2 regions of the Cupriavidus sp. 05N40 genome follow, and region 1 is predicted to be linked to the other one. Evidence: riboswitches for the same ligand, from Rfam matches in the RefSeq annotation. Region 1 holds a riboswitch; the other holds the start of a gene.
The links. Region 1 has a riboswitch for cobalamin ahead of AC1DO7_RS27480 (TonB-dependent receptor). Riboswitches for the same ligand answer to the same signal wherever they lie in the genome.
Positions count from the first base shown of each region.

Region 2: it holds a riboswitch for cobalamin, as region 1 does, so the genes downstream of both, AC1DO7_RS20640 (TonB-dependent receptor plug domain-containing protein) here and AC1DO7_RS27480 (TonB-dependent receptor) in region 1, are expected to answer to the same signal.

Region 1 is NZ_JBFTND010000140.1:3,007-10,771, forward strand. Features, by position in the region: gene AC1DO7_RS27460 (DUF1272 domain-containing protein) at 1-290, opposite strand, end outside; gene AC1DO7_RS27465 (GlxA family transcriptional regulator) at 434-1,396, shown strand; gene AC1DO7_RS27470 (YjjA family protein) at 1,845-2,306, shown strand; partial or broken gene AC1DO7_RS27475 (methyl-accepting chemotaxis protein) at 2,351-3,708, opposite strand; cobalamin riboswitch at 4,000-4,257, shown strand; gene AC1DO7_RS27480 (TonB-dependent receptor) at 4,383-6,635, shown strand; gene AC1DO7_RS27485 (PepSY domain-containing protein) at 6,647-7,765, shown strand, end outside.
Region 2 is NZ_JBFTND010000087.1:16,059-23,823, forward strand. Features, by position in the region: gene cobO (cob(I)yrinic acid a,c-diamide adenosyltransferase) at 1-429, opposite strand, end outside; gene AC1DO7_RS20630 (ABC transporter ATP-binding protein) at 426-1,277, opposite strand; gene AC1DO7_RS20635 (FecCD family ABC transporter permease) at 1,283-2,281, opposite strand; gene AC1DO7_RS20640 (TonB-dependent receptor plug domain-containing protein) at 2,297-4,237, opposite strand; cobalamin riboswitch at 4,320-4,565, opposite strand; gene AC1DO7_RS20645 (hypothetical protein) at 4,785-5,129, shown strand; gene AC1DO7_RS20650 (cell division protein ZapA) at 5,126-5,467, shown strand; RNA gene ssrS (6S RNA) at 5,779-5,985, shown strand; gene AC1DO7_RS20660 (hypothetical protein) at 6,003-6,200, opposite strand; gene AC1DO7_RS20665 (EVE domain-containing protein) at 6,242-6,736, shown strand; partial or broken gene AC1DO7_RS20670 (sulfite exporter TauE/SafE family protein) at 6,888-7,698, shown strand.

The sequences.
Region 1 (7,765 bases):
ATGCCGGCAATGGGCGCGGCAAAAAGCGCATGTGCCTGCGGATCGACCGGCTTGTGCTTCTTCTGCGTGCTGGCCGGGTCCTTGCCGAGGCAATTGTTGTTCTTCCAGTTGCGCGCGGGCCGCACCGGCCTGGGCGTGAAGCCGCCGCCGCAATTGGGACAGACGTTCTGCAGGATATCGTCCACGCACGCGGCGCAAAACGTGCATTCATAGCTGCAGATGCGCGCTTCGCCCGAAGCCGGCGGCAGCGCCTTGTCGCAGTGTTCGCAAGTCGGTCTGAGCTGTAGCATCATGTCTCCCGTGATGAGGTGGCCAGTATGGCCAGGTAAGTTATGTGCCATGGTAAAAACAAAGCAGCCTGGCGCAAAGCAGATACTCTGCCTCCCGGCGTAAAAAACATGCCATCCATTGAACGGCCCCGCCCCGCCATCGAATGAAACGGATCTACTTCGTCCTCCCGCCAAAAGTGCACGTGCTCGACCTGGCCGGGCCGCTGCAGTTGTTCGGCTCGCTGGGCGAGCTGGGGCTGGGCTCGGTCGAGTGCATCTGCGTGGGACCGGAACGCGAGCTGGAGAGCTTCCAGGGCCTGAGGCTGAGCGCGCTCAAGCCCCTGCCGGCCACGCTGGCGCACGGCGATGCCGTCATCGTGGCGGGATGCAAGCTCGCGCCAGACGCCCCGCTGTCACCGGGCAACAGGCAGATCGTGCAATGGCTGCAGCGCATTGCGCGCCCGCGCCTTGGCGACATCCTGCTGGCCAGCGTCTGCACCGGCGCCTGGCTGCTGGGCGCCGCGGGGCTGCTCGACGGGCGCGACTGCACCACCCACCACGACTACCTCCAGCGGCTGCAGCAACGCCATCCGCGCGCGCGCGTGCTGGCTAACCGGCTGCTGGTCGACGACGGCGGGCTGGTCACCTCGGCCGGCGTCACGGCCGGCATCGACCTGGCGTTGCACCTGATCGCGCGCGATTTCGGCGCGCCGGCGGCGATCCGCGTGGCGCGCGACAACGTGGTGCCGTTCCGCCGCCTGAGCCAGGATCCCGCGCTCGACGCGCAACTACGCTACCGCGACCACGATCACGCGGTCATCCACGCCGTGCAAGATTTCCTGACGGCCCGGCCGGACTACGCGCTGCCCTATGCGGCGCTGGCCGCCCGCTTCGCGCTGAGCTACCGGCAACTGGCCCGGCTGTTCCACCAGCAATGCGGCGTGACGCTAAAGCAGTACCAGCAGCAATTGCGCGTTGCGCTGGCGCGGCGGCTGCTGCGCGAAAGCGACTGGCCCATGGAACAGGTGGCCGCGCACTGCGGCTTTGCCAGCCCGCACGCATTGCGGGCTGCATGGCGCCAGGAGGAGGCCGTGACGCCGTCTGCCTGGCGCATGGCATCCGCTTGATGCGCGACCCGGCCCGTGGCGTCTTGCGCCGCTGTCGCGCGGGCGACCGTGCCGCCTCCGGCGCAGTGGAGCGGGGCCGAGGTCTCCACGCCATTGGCCGACGCCCCCAGGAAGAACGGGCTGGAGATGAGCGGGGCGAGCGCGCGCACCGCGACCCAGCAATCGCGGCCCCGCAGTTCCCGCCCGGCAGCCACGTATACCGCCGCGCCGCCATTGCCGATCCGCCGATCCAGGGGAAATGCGGGGCCGGCTTCCGCGCCGGCATGGGCCGCGCCGCACCCGCGAGTGATGCATTGTCCCTGCGGTGGGTCGCAAGGGGCATCCGGCTACCGGGCGCGCCAGCGCCGGAGCGCCGCGGGCTGGGTCGCGCCCGTGCACCCGTGGCGATGGCCTGCCCGCCACGCACTATATTGGAAGCTGCCATGATCCCACCCCGGAGGAAGACCGCATGAAATCCAGCATCTACCGCATCACTGCCGTGTCGATCCTGCTCGCCGGCCTGCTGCCGGCGGCCGCGATCCACGCGCAGATCGGCGACATGCTCAAGGGAGCCACGCAGGGCGGAGGAAGCAGCACCGGCGGCCTGGGCGGCCTCGCCGGCAGCCTGGGCGGCGGCATGCCTTCGCTGCAATCGCTGAGTTCCGGCAGCATCGGCAATGTGGCCGGTGTGCTGGAGTATTGCGTCAAGAACAACTACCTCGGCGGCGGCGGCGCTTCGTCCGTCAAGGACCAGCTGATGGGCAAGCTCGGCGGCTCGGCGACATCGGACCCCGGCTACACGGACGGCGCCAAGGGAATACTCAGCAGCAGCGACGGCAACAAGTTCGACCTCAGCGGCGGCGGCCTCAAGGATCAGGTCACCAAGCAGGTCTGCGACAAGATCCTGGCGCAGGGCAAGTCGCTGCTATAGGGATAGGGCCGGGCGCGCAAACGGCGCGCGCCCGGCCCGCGCACTCATGCCGGCACGAGGCGGAAGGCGGACACCGCATGGTGCAGCGCGCCGGCCTGGTCTTCGAGCGAGGCCGCGGCCGCGCTGGCCTGCTCCACCAGCGCTGCGTTCTGCTGCGTCATCTGGTCCATCTGCGAGACCGCGCGGTTGACCTCCTCGATGCCGGTGCGCTGTTCGGCCGTGGCCGAGGCGATGCCGTCCATGATGGCGGTCACGCGGCCCACCGCGTTGACGATCTCGGCCATGGTCTGGCCGGCCTGCTCGACCAGGGCGGAGCCGCTGTCGACCTGCCCCACCGATTCCACGATCAAGGTCTTGATTTCCTTGGCGGCACCCGCGCTGCGCTGCGCGAGGTTGCGCACCTCGCCGGCCACCACGGCGAAGCCGCGGCCCTGCTCGCCGGCACGCGCGGCTTCCACCGCTGCATTGAGCGCGAGGATATTGGTCTGGAAGGCGATGCCGTCGATCACGCCGATGATGTCGTTGATCTTGCGCGAGCTGGCAGTGATGCCGCGCATCTTGGCCACGAYCTCGCTCACCACGCTGCCGCCCTGCTGCGCGATCTGCGCGGCATCGGCCACGTACTGGCTGGCCTCGGCGGCGTTGTCGGCGTTCTGGCGCACGGTGGCGGTGATCTGCTCCATGCTGGCGGCGGTCTGCTCCAGCGAGGCCGCCTGCTGCTCGGTGCGGCTCGACAGGTCGGTGTTGCCGGCGGCGATCTGCTGCGCGGCGGCGCTGATGGAATCGGCCGACTGCTGGATGCCCGCCACCGTGCCGGCAAGCTGGTCGCGCATATGGCCGATGGCGTACATCAGGCTGGCATTGTCATCCGGGGCGGTGTCGGCACGCACCGTGAGGTCGCCGCCGGCCATGCGCAGCGCCAGCGCCGCCGCCGCAGCGGGCTCGCCACCGACCGAGCGCTGGATGCTGCGGATCAGCAGCGTGGCCACCACCGAGATCACGATGCCGAGCAGCACCAGCAGGCCAAGCGACTGATACAGGGAAGCGCGGAACTGTGCCTGCACATCATCCATATAGGTGCCGGCGACGAGATCCCAGCCCCACGGCTTGTAGCGGGCCACGTAGCCGATCTTGGGGCTGGCCTGGTCGCTGCCGGGCTTGGGCCACCAGTAGTCCAGGTGGCACGGGCTTCGTCTTCGGTCATCTTGCCCAGGCGCGCCTGCTCGGCGTAGTCACGCACCAGCGACAGCGACATGTCGACCACGTTGGCCAGTTCGCCGCGACGGTCCGCCATCTGCAGTTGCCGGGTCTGGAAGGCGTGCGTCACGGTCAGCAGCAGCAGGCCGAGCCAGGCCAGCACGAGGGGGATCCACAGCTTTTTTCGCAGGGTCAGGTGATTCATGGAAGGGTTCGCTTTATATCCAGGCATGCGCCGGCGATGCAAAAGGCACGCGGCATGCACGGATATCGGAGCGCACCTTGTCTTCTTTAGCGCTGCGTGCGGCATCTCCGCAAGAAGCCACCAGGATGCGGACGGAATGGCGCATAAAGCACCAAAATCGCGCCGCAGATCGCCATCCCGGTGCACCACCGCCCCGGTGTGCGTGATCACAACGAAGGGCCAGGCCACCAGGCAAGCACAGTAGAAATCCCGTTACAATCGCGGTCGCTTTCCACATTGCTCCTGCAATTGGATTGCAACAGGTTCGAAGGTGCCCCCGCCGCGCGACACGCGGCGAGGGTTAAACGGGAAACAGGTGCGCCGCCATGTGCGCGGCAAATCCTGTGCTGCCCCCGCAACGGTCAGCAGGTAGAAAGGTGTCACGCCGGGCCCACAGGCCGCGGCAGCCACTGCGCGTCGGAACGCGTGGGAAGGCGGCACCCTGGACGCGCCCAAGCGGCAGTGCGTCCCCCTGCGAGCCCGGATACCGGCCTTGCGAACGATCACCGAGGCTGCGGACGGGCGGCAAGGCGTGAGGCTGCCGGGCATGCGTCCCGGCGCCATTGCGCGCGCGTCCGTGGCTTGTTCGTTCATTGCCGCGGGCGGGGTCGCCTGCGGCTCACGATGGAAAGTCCATGCCCGCGCGCTCCCGTTTCACCCGCACCGCCCCGCCCGGCCCTGTCCGGCCCCGGTTTTCCCCCACCCGCCGCAAGCTGGCCCGCGGTTGTGCGCTGGCACTGTCGCTGGGGGCCTTTGCCGGCGCCGGCGCGGAGGCCGCCCGGGCCGCCGAAGACACCGAAGCACCCGGCCGCGCGCATGCGCAGCCGGCACCGAAAGACGCCGCCGTGCTGCCGCCGGTGGTGATCAGCAGCGCGGCGGCGCTGCCCGGCCTGTCGCTGTCGGAACCTGCCAGTACCGCCAGCCGGCTGGGACTGACGCCGCTCGAGACCCCGGCCAGCGTGGAGGTGCTGCCCGGCGAGGTGATCCGCGAGCGCGGCGACCTGACCGTGAGCGACGCCGTGTCCCGCGCCACCGGCATCATCGCCAACGGCGCCCCCGGCAACGGCGGCACCGCGCTGACCGCGCGCGGCTTCTCGGGCCAGGGCTCGGTGATGCAACTCTACGACGGCACGCGCCTCTACGTGGCGGCCGGCACGGTGACCTTCCCCTTCGATACCTGGTCGGTTGACCGCATCGAGGTGCTGCGCGGCGCGGCGTCGGTCATGTATGGCGAGGGCGCCATCGGCGGCGTGGTCAACGTGATTCCCAAGAAGCCGATGCGCGCGCCGATCACCAACGAGCTGCAGCTCACCGGCGGCACCCAGCGGACGGCGCGCGCGGCCTTCGACACCGGCGGCGCGGTCAACGACAACCTCTCCTACCGCTTCAATGTCAACTACGGACGCTCCGCCGGCTGGGTGGAACGCGGCGAATCGCGCAACGTGGCCGTATCCGCCGCGGTGCGGCTCGACGTCTCGCCGGAGTTCAATGTCACGCTGTCCTATGACGACGGCGACCAGCACCCGATGCGCTATTTCGGTACGCCGCTGGTCAACGGCAGCCTGGATACGTCGCTGCGCACGAAGAACTACAACGTGGGCGACAGCGAGATCACCTACCGCGACCGCTGGACGCGCCTGGCCGCGCAATGGCAGCCGAACGAACGCGTGACCGTGCGCAACCAGTTCTACTACCTCACCAGCCAGCGCCACTGGCGCGATGCCGAGTCCTACACCTTCCTCCCCGCCTCCGGCCAGGTGCGCCGCACCGACTACCTGGAAATCCTGCACGACCAGGAACAGGTAGGCGACCGCGCCGACCTGAAGATCGACGGGCAGCTGTTCGGCATGGCCAACACCGCCACGGTGGGCTTCGACGTCAACCGCATCAACTTCACCCACAGCAACAACTCGCCCTACGGCGGCACGTCCACCGTCAACGCCTATCAGTTCGATCCGGGCCAGTTCTTCAGCCCGCCGGGGGTGGTCACTTCGCCGCGCTACCGCACCCACACCACGCAAGCCGCCCTGTTCGGCGAGGACCGCCTCAAGCTCACGCAGCAGTGGTCGGTGATAGGCGGCGTGCGCTTCGACCATGCCCAGCTCGAGCGCGGCAACCTGCTCACTGGCGACGACTGGACCCGCAACTTCAACAACGTGACGTGGCGCGCCGGCACGGTCTACGAGCTCACGCCGAAGCTGTCGGTCTACGCGCAGTACGCCACCGCCACCGATCCGCTCGGCGCGCTGATCACCACCTCGGACGCGCAGAAGGACTTCAAGCTCGCCACCGGCCGGCAGATCGAGGCCGGCATCAAGCAATCGTTCTGGGACCAGCGCGGCGAATGGACCTTCGCCGCGTACCAGATCGTGAAGAAGAACCTGCTCACGCGCGACGCCAGCAACCCGGCGCTGACGGTGCAGGTAGGCGAGCAGTCCTCGCGCGGGCTGGAAGCCTCCCTCAGCATCGAACTCATGCGCGGCCTGCGCGTGGACGCCAACGGCACCGTGCTGCGCGCGCGCTATGACGATTTCGCCGAAAGCGTGAACGGCGCGCTGGTCTCGCGCAACGGCAATGTGCCGACTGGCGTGCCGCAGCAGGCGGCCAACCTGTGGCTGACCTGGGCCTTCGCGCCGCAGTGGCAGGTGGGCAGCGGCCTGCGCTATGTGGGCCGGCGCTATACCAACAACGCCAACACCACGGCCATGCCCTCGTACACCGTGGTGGACGCCTCGCTGCAGTGGCGCGTGTCGCGCAAGACGGCGCTGGCGCTGCGCGTGTACAACCTGTTCAACCGCAACTACGCCGAGACCTCCGGCAACAGCGGCGGGCAGTGGCTGCTGGGGCGGCCGCGCGCGGCAGAGTTGTCGGCCAACTTCTACTTCTAGGCATGGCCACGATGCGCCGCCCGGGGTCCTGGCGGGAGCGCGGCTGGCGCTTCACGCGACGCTGGCTCTACCTGATCCACCGCTGGGCCGGCATCGCCGGCTGCCTGCTGATCGCGATGTGGTTTCTCTCGGGCCTGGTCATGATGTACGTGGCCTTTCCCGCGCTGACCGATGCAGAACGCCTCGCCGGCCTGCCGCCGCTGGACCTGCCCGCGGTGCGGGTCACGCCGGCCGCCGCCATGGCCAGCGCCGGCCTGGAGCGCTTCCCGCGCAGCCTGCGCCTGGAGATGATGGGCACCCAGCCGGTCTACCGCATGGTCGACTGGCGCGGCACGCCGCACACGGTCTCCGCGCGCGACGGCGCGCCCATCGGGCAGGTGGATGCCGCCACCGCGCAGGACATCGCCGCGCGCTTCGCCCGTGTGGGCAAGGCACGCTGGGTCGAGACCGCCGAGCGCGACCAGTGGACCGTGCCCAACGGCCTGAACGCCTGGCGCCCGCTGCACCGCATCGCGCTGGACGACGATGCCGGCACCGAACTGTACGTGTCCGCGCGCACCGGCGAAGTCATGCGCGACACCAGGCGCGCCGAGCGCTTCTGGAACTGGCTGGGCGCGGTGCCGCACTGGCTGTACTTCACGCCGGTGCGCGCCGATCCCCCGCTGTGGCGGCAGGTGGTGCTGTGGACCTCCGGCGTGTGCATGGCCGTGGCGGTGAGCGGCATCTGGATCGGCTGGCTGCGGCTGCGCGTGCAGCGCCGCTTTGCGCATGGCAGCGCGGGCGGCACCTCGCCCTACCACGGCTGGATGGCCTGGCACCATGTCGCCGGGCTGGGCGGCGCGCTGTTCCTGCTGGCATGGCTGGCCAGCGGCTGGCTCTCGGTCAACCCCAACCAGTGGTTCCCGGGGCGGAATTTCGACCAGGCCGCGCTCGAGCGCTATGCGGGACAGACCTTGCCGCGCTTTGCCGATCTGGACGGCAGCGCGCTGGCCAGCCAGTTGCGCGCCGCCGGGCGACCGCGCGAAATCCGCATGACGTGGCAGGCAGGCCAGCCGGTGCTGCTGGTGGCGACCGCGGCGCAGGACGGCCTCGCCTATCGCGCCGATACCGGCGCCGCGCTCGCGCCAACC
Region 2 (7,765 bases), on a different contig from region 1:
CCCGCGCGCCACCTCCCACGCGGCTTCGGCCTTGGCCACGTCGCGTGCGCGGTCCTGGGTCTCCCAGGTGTAGCCCTCGCCCATCACGTGGAAGGCGCAGTGTTCCGGAAAGCGGCGCAGGAACATTTCCTCGCCGCTGGGGATCGCGCCCTTGATGAACTGCACCACGGCGGCCTGCATGCCGTGGCCGAGCGCGCGCACCACCATGCCGAAGCCGGAGCTGGACTTGCCCTTGCCGTTGCCGGTGGTGATGACGATCACGCCGCGCTCGTCCCGGGCGGCGGCGATCTTGGCGTCCACCACGTCCTTCTTGCGCGCCATGCGCGTCTTGTGGCGTTCGTCGCGGCCGGCGTCGCCGGTTGCGGGATTGGCGTCGGATGCGGCGCCGGATGCGGCGCCGGATGCGGCGCCGGATTGGGGTTCGTTCATGATGAGGTTCCGTCTTGTCCGGTAGGTCCGCCATGCAGCGGATGAAAGGCGCCGTGCGCGATCAGCGCGGTATGCCGGCCGTCGCTGACGCTGACGATGGGGGTGCGCAGCGCATGCGAGCAGTTCGCCGGCGTGAGGACGTCGGCCGCGGGGCCATGCAGGCACAGGCCGTCCTCGGCCAGCAGTAGCGCGTGGGTGGCATAGCGCCGCGCCAGGTTGAGGTCGTGCAGGATCACCACCACGGCGTGGCGGCCGGCCCGCGCCAGGCCGGCCAGCGTGTCCAGCACCATGATCTGGTGGCGCAGGTCCAGGTGCGCGGCCGGCTCGTCGAGCAGCAGCAGCGGCGCCTGCTGCGCCAGCGTGGCGGCCAGCGAGACGCGCTGGCGTTCGCCGCCGGACAGGGTCAGCACGTCGCGCGCGGCCAGCGCATCGAGATCCAGCTCGCGCATCACCGCGGCGACCACGGCGTCGTCCTCGCGGCGTGCCCAGCCCCAGCCCGAGAGATGCGGGTGGCGGCCCACCGCGACCGCATCGCGCACGGTCATCGAGAAGGTATCGCTCACCGCCTGCGGCAGGTAGGCGCGCTGCAGCGCGAGCGCCGCCGGCGCGATCTCCGGCGGCGCGCGGCCGTCGAGCAGCACGGCACCGCCGTCGGGCTTGCGCAGCCCGGCCAGCACCGACATCAGCGTGGACTTGCCGACCCCGTTCGGGCCAACCACGCACCACAGCTCGCCGGCATGCACGGACAGGCTCAGGCCATCGAGCAGCGCGCGCGCGCCCGCCCGCAGCTGCAAGGCCTGCAGCGCCAGCGTGGGACAGTTCGAGGCAGGTTCGTTCCAGGTCGGCATGAGCGTCAGCGCGGCCTGCGCAGCAGCAAGAAGAGGAAGGTGGGCACGCCCAGCAGCGCCGTGATCACGCCCACCGGCAGCTGCGCCGGCGCGATCACCGTGCGCGCCACCAGGTCGGCCGCCATCAGCAGCGCGCCGCCCAGCAGGGCCGACGCGGGCAGCAGCAGGCGCTGGTCGTTGCCCCACGCCAGCCGCACCAGGTGCGGCACCACCAGGCCGACGAAGCCGATCGAGCCGGCCGCGGTGATGGCCACCGCGATCGCCACCGAGGACAGCACGAATACCGCCATGCGCACCGCGCCCACGCGCACGCCGAGCGCCTGCGCCACGGTCTCGCCCATCAGCATGGCGTTGAGCGAGCGGGCCAGCGGCATGACCAGCAGCACCGCCAGCACCAGCGCGCCCAGCACGAGGCCATAGCTGGCGGTGCCGCCGAGATCGCCGGTGAGCCAGAACAGCATGCCGCGCAGGCGCGCCTCGGGCGCCACGCTCAGGATCAGCGTGATCAGCGCGCCCCAGCCAGCGGCCAGGATCACGCCGGTCAGCAACAGGCGCGAGCCCGCCTCGTGATGGCCGCCCTGTACCTGCGGATGCAACAGGTCGCGCCGCGCCAGCGTGGCCACCAGCACCATCGAGAACAGCGCGCCGCCGGCGGCGCCGGCCTGCACCGTCCACAGCGGCCACGTCATCAGCATGGCGCCCAGCGCGCCGGTGGCCGCGCCGCCGGACACGCCCAGCACATAGGGTTCGGCCAGCGGATTGCGCAGCAGCACCTGCATCAGGGCGCCGGTGAGAGCCAGCAGGCCGCCACAGGCGAAAGCCGCCGCCGCGCGCGGCAGGCGCAGCTCGCGCACGATGGCGCTGGCGGTATCGGTGCTGCCGCCGGCCAGCGCACCCCACACCTGGGCGCCGCTGAGCGACACGCTGCCCACTGCCAGCGACAGCAGGAACACCGCCACGCCGGCGGCGGCGAGCATCAGCCAGACGGCAAGCGCGCGCCGCATCTCAGGCCGCCGCCATCAGCGCTGGCGCCATCCCAGCGTGATAAAGCCGGCGCGCCCCTGCGTGTTGTACGGGTAGGCGAGCTGGTAGTTCTTGTCGAACAGGTTTTCCACACGGGCGGCGACGAACCATTGCTTGTCGATGTTGTAGCGGGCATTGAGGTTGACGATACCGTATCCGCCCAGGGTGCGCGAGCCGCTGTCCATGCGCGCCGACGAAATGATCCACTCCCCGCCGAAGCGGAAGTCACCGAACTGGCGGCCCACGTCGAACGCGGCATGGCGGCGCGCGCGGCGCAGCAGCTGCGTATTGCTTTGCTCGTCCACCGGGTTCTGGAACGTCACGCTGGCGCCGACATCGGTGCCCATCAGCCTGGCGCGCCACGAGGCTTCGATGCCCTGCACCTTGGCCTTGTTGATATTCTGCGCCAGGAACAGGCCGTTGGGCTGCAGCGCCGAAGTGATCAGGTTGTCGTAGCGGGTCTGGAACGCGGTCACGCGCAGCAGGCCGGCGCTGTCGGTACTGTACTGCGCGCCCAGCTCGACCGACTTGGCACGCTCGGGGTTGATGCCGGGCTGGCCAAAGTTGGGAAAATAGAGCTCGTTGAAGGTGGGCGCGCGGAATGCGTTGCTGGCATTGGCAATCAGCTTGAACGCATCGGTCAGGTTATAGCCGTAGCCCGCGAAGTAGCTGGCCTGGCTGCCGAAGTCCGAGTAGTGATCGTTGCGCACATTGAGCTGCAGCTGGTGCTTGCCCAGGCGGCCATCGTAGCCGCCAAACACCGAGGCGATATTGCGCACGGGCGCGGTGTAGGCGCTGGAATCCAGTTCCTGCTGCGCGTACTCGGCGCCGAACAGCAGCGTATGCGTGGGCGCCAGTGCGTACTCGTTCTGCCAGGTGTACTGGCGGTTGCGCGTATTGAAGCGGCTGTCGAACAGGCCGTTCTTGGTGGTGTTGCTGCGGTCCTCGCTCTGCGCCACCTTGAAATGCGTACTCCAGTCCCGGCCCAGCTTGCCGTTAACGAAACCCGATACCGTGTACAGCTCGCTGTTCATCCACCAGACGTCGGTGGGCTTTCCCGTGGTGCTGTCGTAGGACAGCTTGCTCTTTGAATAGTAGGCCGTCACTCCCGCATCCCAGTCGCTGGTGAAGCGGTGCTTGACCTGGCCCGATACGCTCTTGTTGTCGTACGGGTTGTCGTTGGGATTGGCCTTGGGCTGCTGCTGGGTGTTGACCGACGAGAAGCCGTCGGTCTTGATGGCCGAGCCGGTGATATTGAACGAGGTATCGCCGATCTGGCCGCCGTAGCCCGCCGTGCCCTGCCGCGTATTGTTGCTGCCATACTCGATCTGCGCATTGGCCGCCGGGGGCTGCCCGGCGCCGCTCTTGGTAAAGATCTGCACCACGCCGCCAATGGCGTCCGAGCCGTAGAGCGCCGACACATTGCCCCGCACCACTTCGATATGGTCGATCTGGTCGGGCAGAATATTGGCCAGCTGGGCCGTGCCGCTGCTGACCGAGGAAACGCGCACGCCGTCGATCAGGATCAGCGTCTGGTTGGAGTTGGCGCCGCGCATGAACAGGCTGGTGTTGGCGCCAAGGCCGCCGTTGGTGGCGAACTCCACGCCGGCCTGCGAGCGCAGCAGCGTGCGCAGGTCCAGCGCCTGCGAATTGACGATGTCCTGCTGCGTCACCACGGTGGTGTGCGGCAGCGCCTCGGTCAGCGACTGGGCCGTGCGGGTGGCGGTGACCACTACCGGCGTCAGCTGCGCGGCGGCAGGCTGCGCCGCGGGTTCCGGCACGGGCTCCGGGGCGGACTGGGCATGGACAAGGCCGGGCGCGCCGGCGGCGAGCAAGGCAAGCAGCGCGACGGGCAAAGGCCGTAGGACAAGTGCGTGGGTGGACTGGCGGGACGCCGGCAATGCCGGGCGGCTCGACCTGGAAGACGATGAGCGCATGATGCGAAGAGGGAGAGAGCAGCCTGGTCCGTTCCCCCGCGGACCGTCTGGCGATGAAGCGCGCCACTGCTCCTGCGGAAAGTGGCGCACTCTCGTTCAGGCCGGTATCCGGGCTGGCGACACTGGTCCGACCGCCTTCCCGGACCTTGCGGTTCAGTGGCAGATGGGCCGGCCCTGCGATTCTTGCGATCGCGGTCGCTTACCGTTGCGGGGGCAGCACAGGTTGGCACGCCTGCGCCCTGGCGGCGCAGGCTGGCTCCCTGTTTCCCGTTGAACTGCAACCCTGTAGTGAACAGAACTGCGAGCACCTGGAACGTGCGCGAGTGTAGGCAGTTTCAAGGCGAGCGTCAATGACGCCCGCCGGCATCCCCCAAGCCAGGCGCAAACGCGCGGAAGCGGGCAGAAAATGGCCGCCACGGCGCCCGTTGGGCGACGTTGCGTGCAACTTCGGCGCGCTGGCCCGGTCACACCGGGCTGCTTTCGCCATCCGCCCGATAGCGCTTGGGCTAGAATCCCAAAACCCGAGACCCTAGATATGACAGGCTCCATGCTCAACGAACTCGAACAACTCGCCGCCAAGATCGGACGCGTGCTGCACCACGCCGACACCCTTGCCGCCGAGAACCAGCGCCTGCGCGAGGAGATCGAACGCCTGCAGGCCGAAGCCAGCCAGCTGCGCGGCGATCGCGAGGCCATGGCAGCCGACCGCGAGCTGCTCAATATCAAGATCGAGGAAGCGCAGCTGCGCATCCAGTCGATCCTCGACAAACTCCCCACCGCCAGCGACGCCCGCCAGCTCGACCTGCTGGGCGACGGCGACTCGGCCGGCCACGCGGCCAGCGCCCATACCGCTGACAGCGCCCACACCAAGGCACCCGGAGAAAACGCATGAGCAACAAGCAAGTCGAAGTCAACATCGCCGGCCAGTCCTACCGCTTCGCCATCGCGCCCGACAACGAGGCCGCGCTGCTCGAGGCCGTCGCCCTGGTAGACGACCAGATGACCCGCCTCAAGGGCGGCGTTTCCGCCAAGGGCGTGGAACGTGTCGCCGTGATGGCCGCGATCAGCATCGCCTCGGACCTGCTATCGCTCAAGCGCAAGCAGCAGGAAGACGGCACCATCCCGGTGGACGCCGTGCGCGCGCGTATCCGCGAGCTCAACGAACGCGCCGACGAGGCCCTGCGCCAGTACGCCCACGTGGGCACCAACGCGCCGGTCTCGCGTGGCTGAACGCGGGTTCGGGTGCGCGCCCGCATGGCGCGGTGCCCCGCACGGCACAGGTATTGCGGCAGGAACGCCACGATGTGCCCGAGGTGCCGCGCGCGCCGGCAAAATGTAACGACGCGCCAAGACGGGCTTGGTATGAAAAGCCCAGAGGTGTATAGTGGAGCCAAGTCGCGCAAAGCCACATAGTCGCGACACCTTAGGTCGGGTTATCGCGCCTGACCGCCGTTTTCATCCCATCCAAGTTAGAAACGGCAAACGTCTGACAGCCTGCGGAAGTATCTGGTCCGGCAGCAAAAAAAGTCAGACGTTTGACAGTTTCCCTGCCTGGTTCGTCAGGATCATATTCCTTGAACCGATAAGCATTTGTTGGTGCGGGACAATGCCGTGTGGGCGAGCGCGTCGCTTGGTTCATAGTCTTCGGACTCCCTGATTCAGTGATGTACCCAAAATACGGCTTCCGCAGCCACTCTGAACCTCACTTGGGTTCAGGATGCCGATCCAGCGGCCGAGGCGGGGACCCCTACAAAGGGCGGTGGTTTCAGACCACCGCCCTTTTCTTTTTGCGTTTCCTTTTTGCGCTCTCCTTGCGCGCGGGCTCGCGATGCCGCCACGCGGCGGCATGCATTTGCGCAGGGAGCTCCGGCGCGCGCGAGAACTGCCGGCGTGCCTGGTTTTCCGCATGATTTTCCGCATCGTTTCCCGCATGGTTTTCTTTTGGCCGGGCTTGCTGCACCATAGCGCTGTCGCCAACGCCACTCCGCCGTGAGCCACAAGCCAATGAGCCGATCCTCGCAAGCCACTGCCGCCGACCGGGCCCGCCAGTACTGGCTGATGAAATCGGAACCGGACGAGGCCAGCATCGATACCCTTGCCGAACGCGGCGCCTTGCCCTGGACCGGTGTGCGCAACTACCAGGCGCGCAATTTCATGCGCGACGCCATGCGCATCGGCGACGGCGTGCTGTTCTATCACTCCTCCTGCCCGCAGCCCGGCATCGCCGGCCTGGCCGAGGTCAGCTCGCAGCCCTACCCCGACCCCACCCAGTTCGACCCCAAGAGCGATTACTACGATGCCGCCGCCAAAGCCGACGCGCCGCGCTGGATGCTGGTGGATGTGCGCTACGTCTCCAAGAGCGCGCTGATCTCGCTGGCCGACCTGCGCGCGCACGAGGAACTCGCGGACATGGCCGTGCTACGCCGCGGCAACCGCCTGTCCATCACGCCGGTGACGCCTGCCGAATGGCGCTTCATCACCACGCGGCTGATGGGTTGAGCCGCGCACAGCTACACGCACCCCCAGCCCCCGGCATCACCCGGGCCACTCAGGTCACTCAGGTCACACCCGCCACACCGGCCGCGCCCCGGCGCTTCGACGCCAGCAACACCAAAAACATCAATAACACCAACAAGGTCGAATCCGCTTCATGAGCTTCTCCCTGATTCCCGGGCTGCTGCTGCTCGGTGCCTTTACTGGCTTCTGCGCCGGCCTGCTCGGCGTCGGTGGCGGCATGCTGATGGTGCCTTTCCTCACGCTGCTGTTCACGTACATGGCCTTCCCGCACGAGGCCATCGTCCATATGGCGATCGCCACCTCGATGGCGACCATCCTGTTTACCTCGCTGTCCTCCGTGCGCGCCCACCACAAGCGCGGCATGGTGCGCTGGGGGCTGGTGCTCGCGCTGGCGCCAGGCATCCTGGTCGGCGGCATGATCGGCGGCGGCAAGGTCTTTGCCGCGCTCAAGACGAGCTGGCTGTCGCTGCTGTTCGCGCTGTTCGTCGGCTTTTCGGCGTGGCAGATGCTGCGCAACCGCAAGCCGGCGCCACACCGCCAGCTGCCCGGCACGCCGGGCATGCTCGGCGCTGGCGGCGTGATCGGCTTTCTCTCCAGCCTCGTGGGTGCCGGCGGCGGCTTTGTCTCGGTGCCGTTCATGACCTGGTGCAACGTTCCCATCCACAATGCGGTGGCCACGTCGGCCGCGCTCGGCTTCCCGATCGCGGTGGCAAGCGTGATCGGCTATGTGTGGAGCGGCCTGGGCCAGGCCGGGCTGCCGCCGGGCTCGCTCGGCTATATCTACCTGCCCGCGCTGGCGGTGATCGCAGTGGCCAGCGTGCTGACCGCGCCGCTGGGCGCGCGCACCGCGCACAGCCTGGACGGCGCAGCTCAAGAAGGTCTTCGCCGGCCTGCTGTTCTGCCTCTCGGCCTATATGTTCTGGAAGGCCTGGCACGCGTTCTAGCACGGCGCAGCGGCCCGGCGGATACATGCAGATACAACGTTGGCCCCGCGTAGCGGAACGATCACCT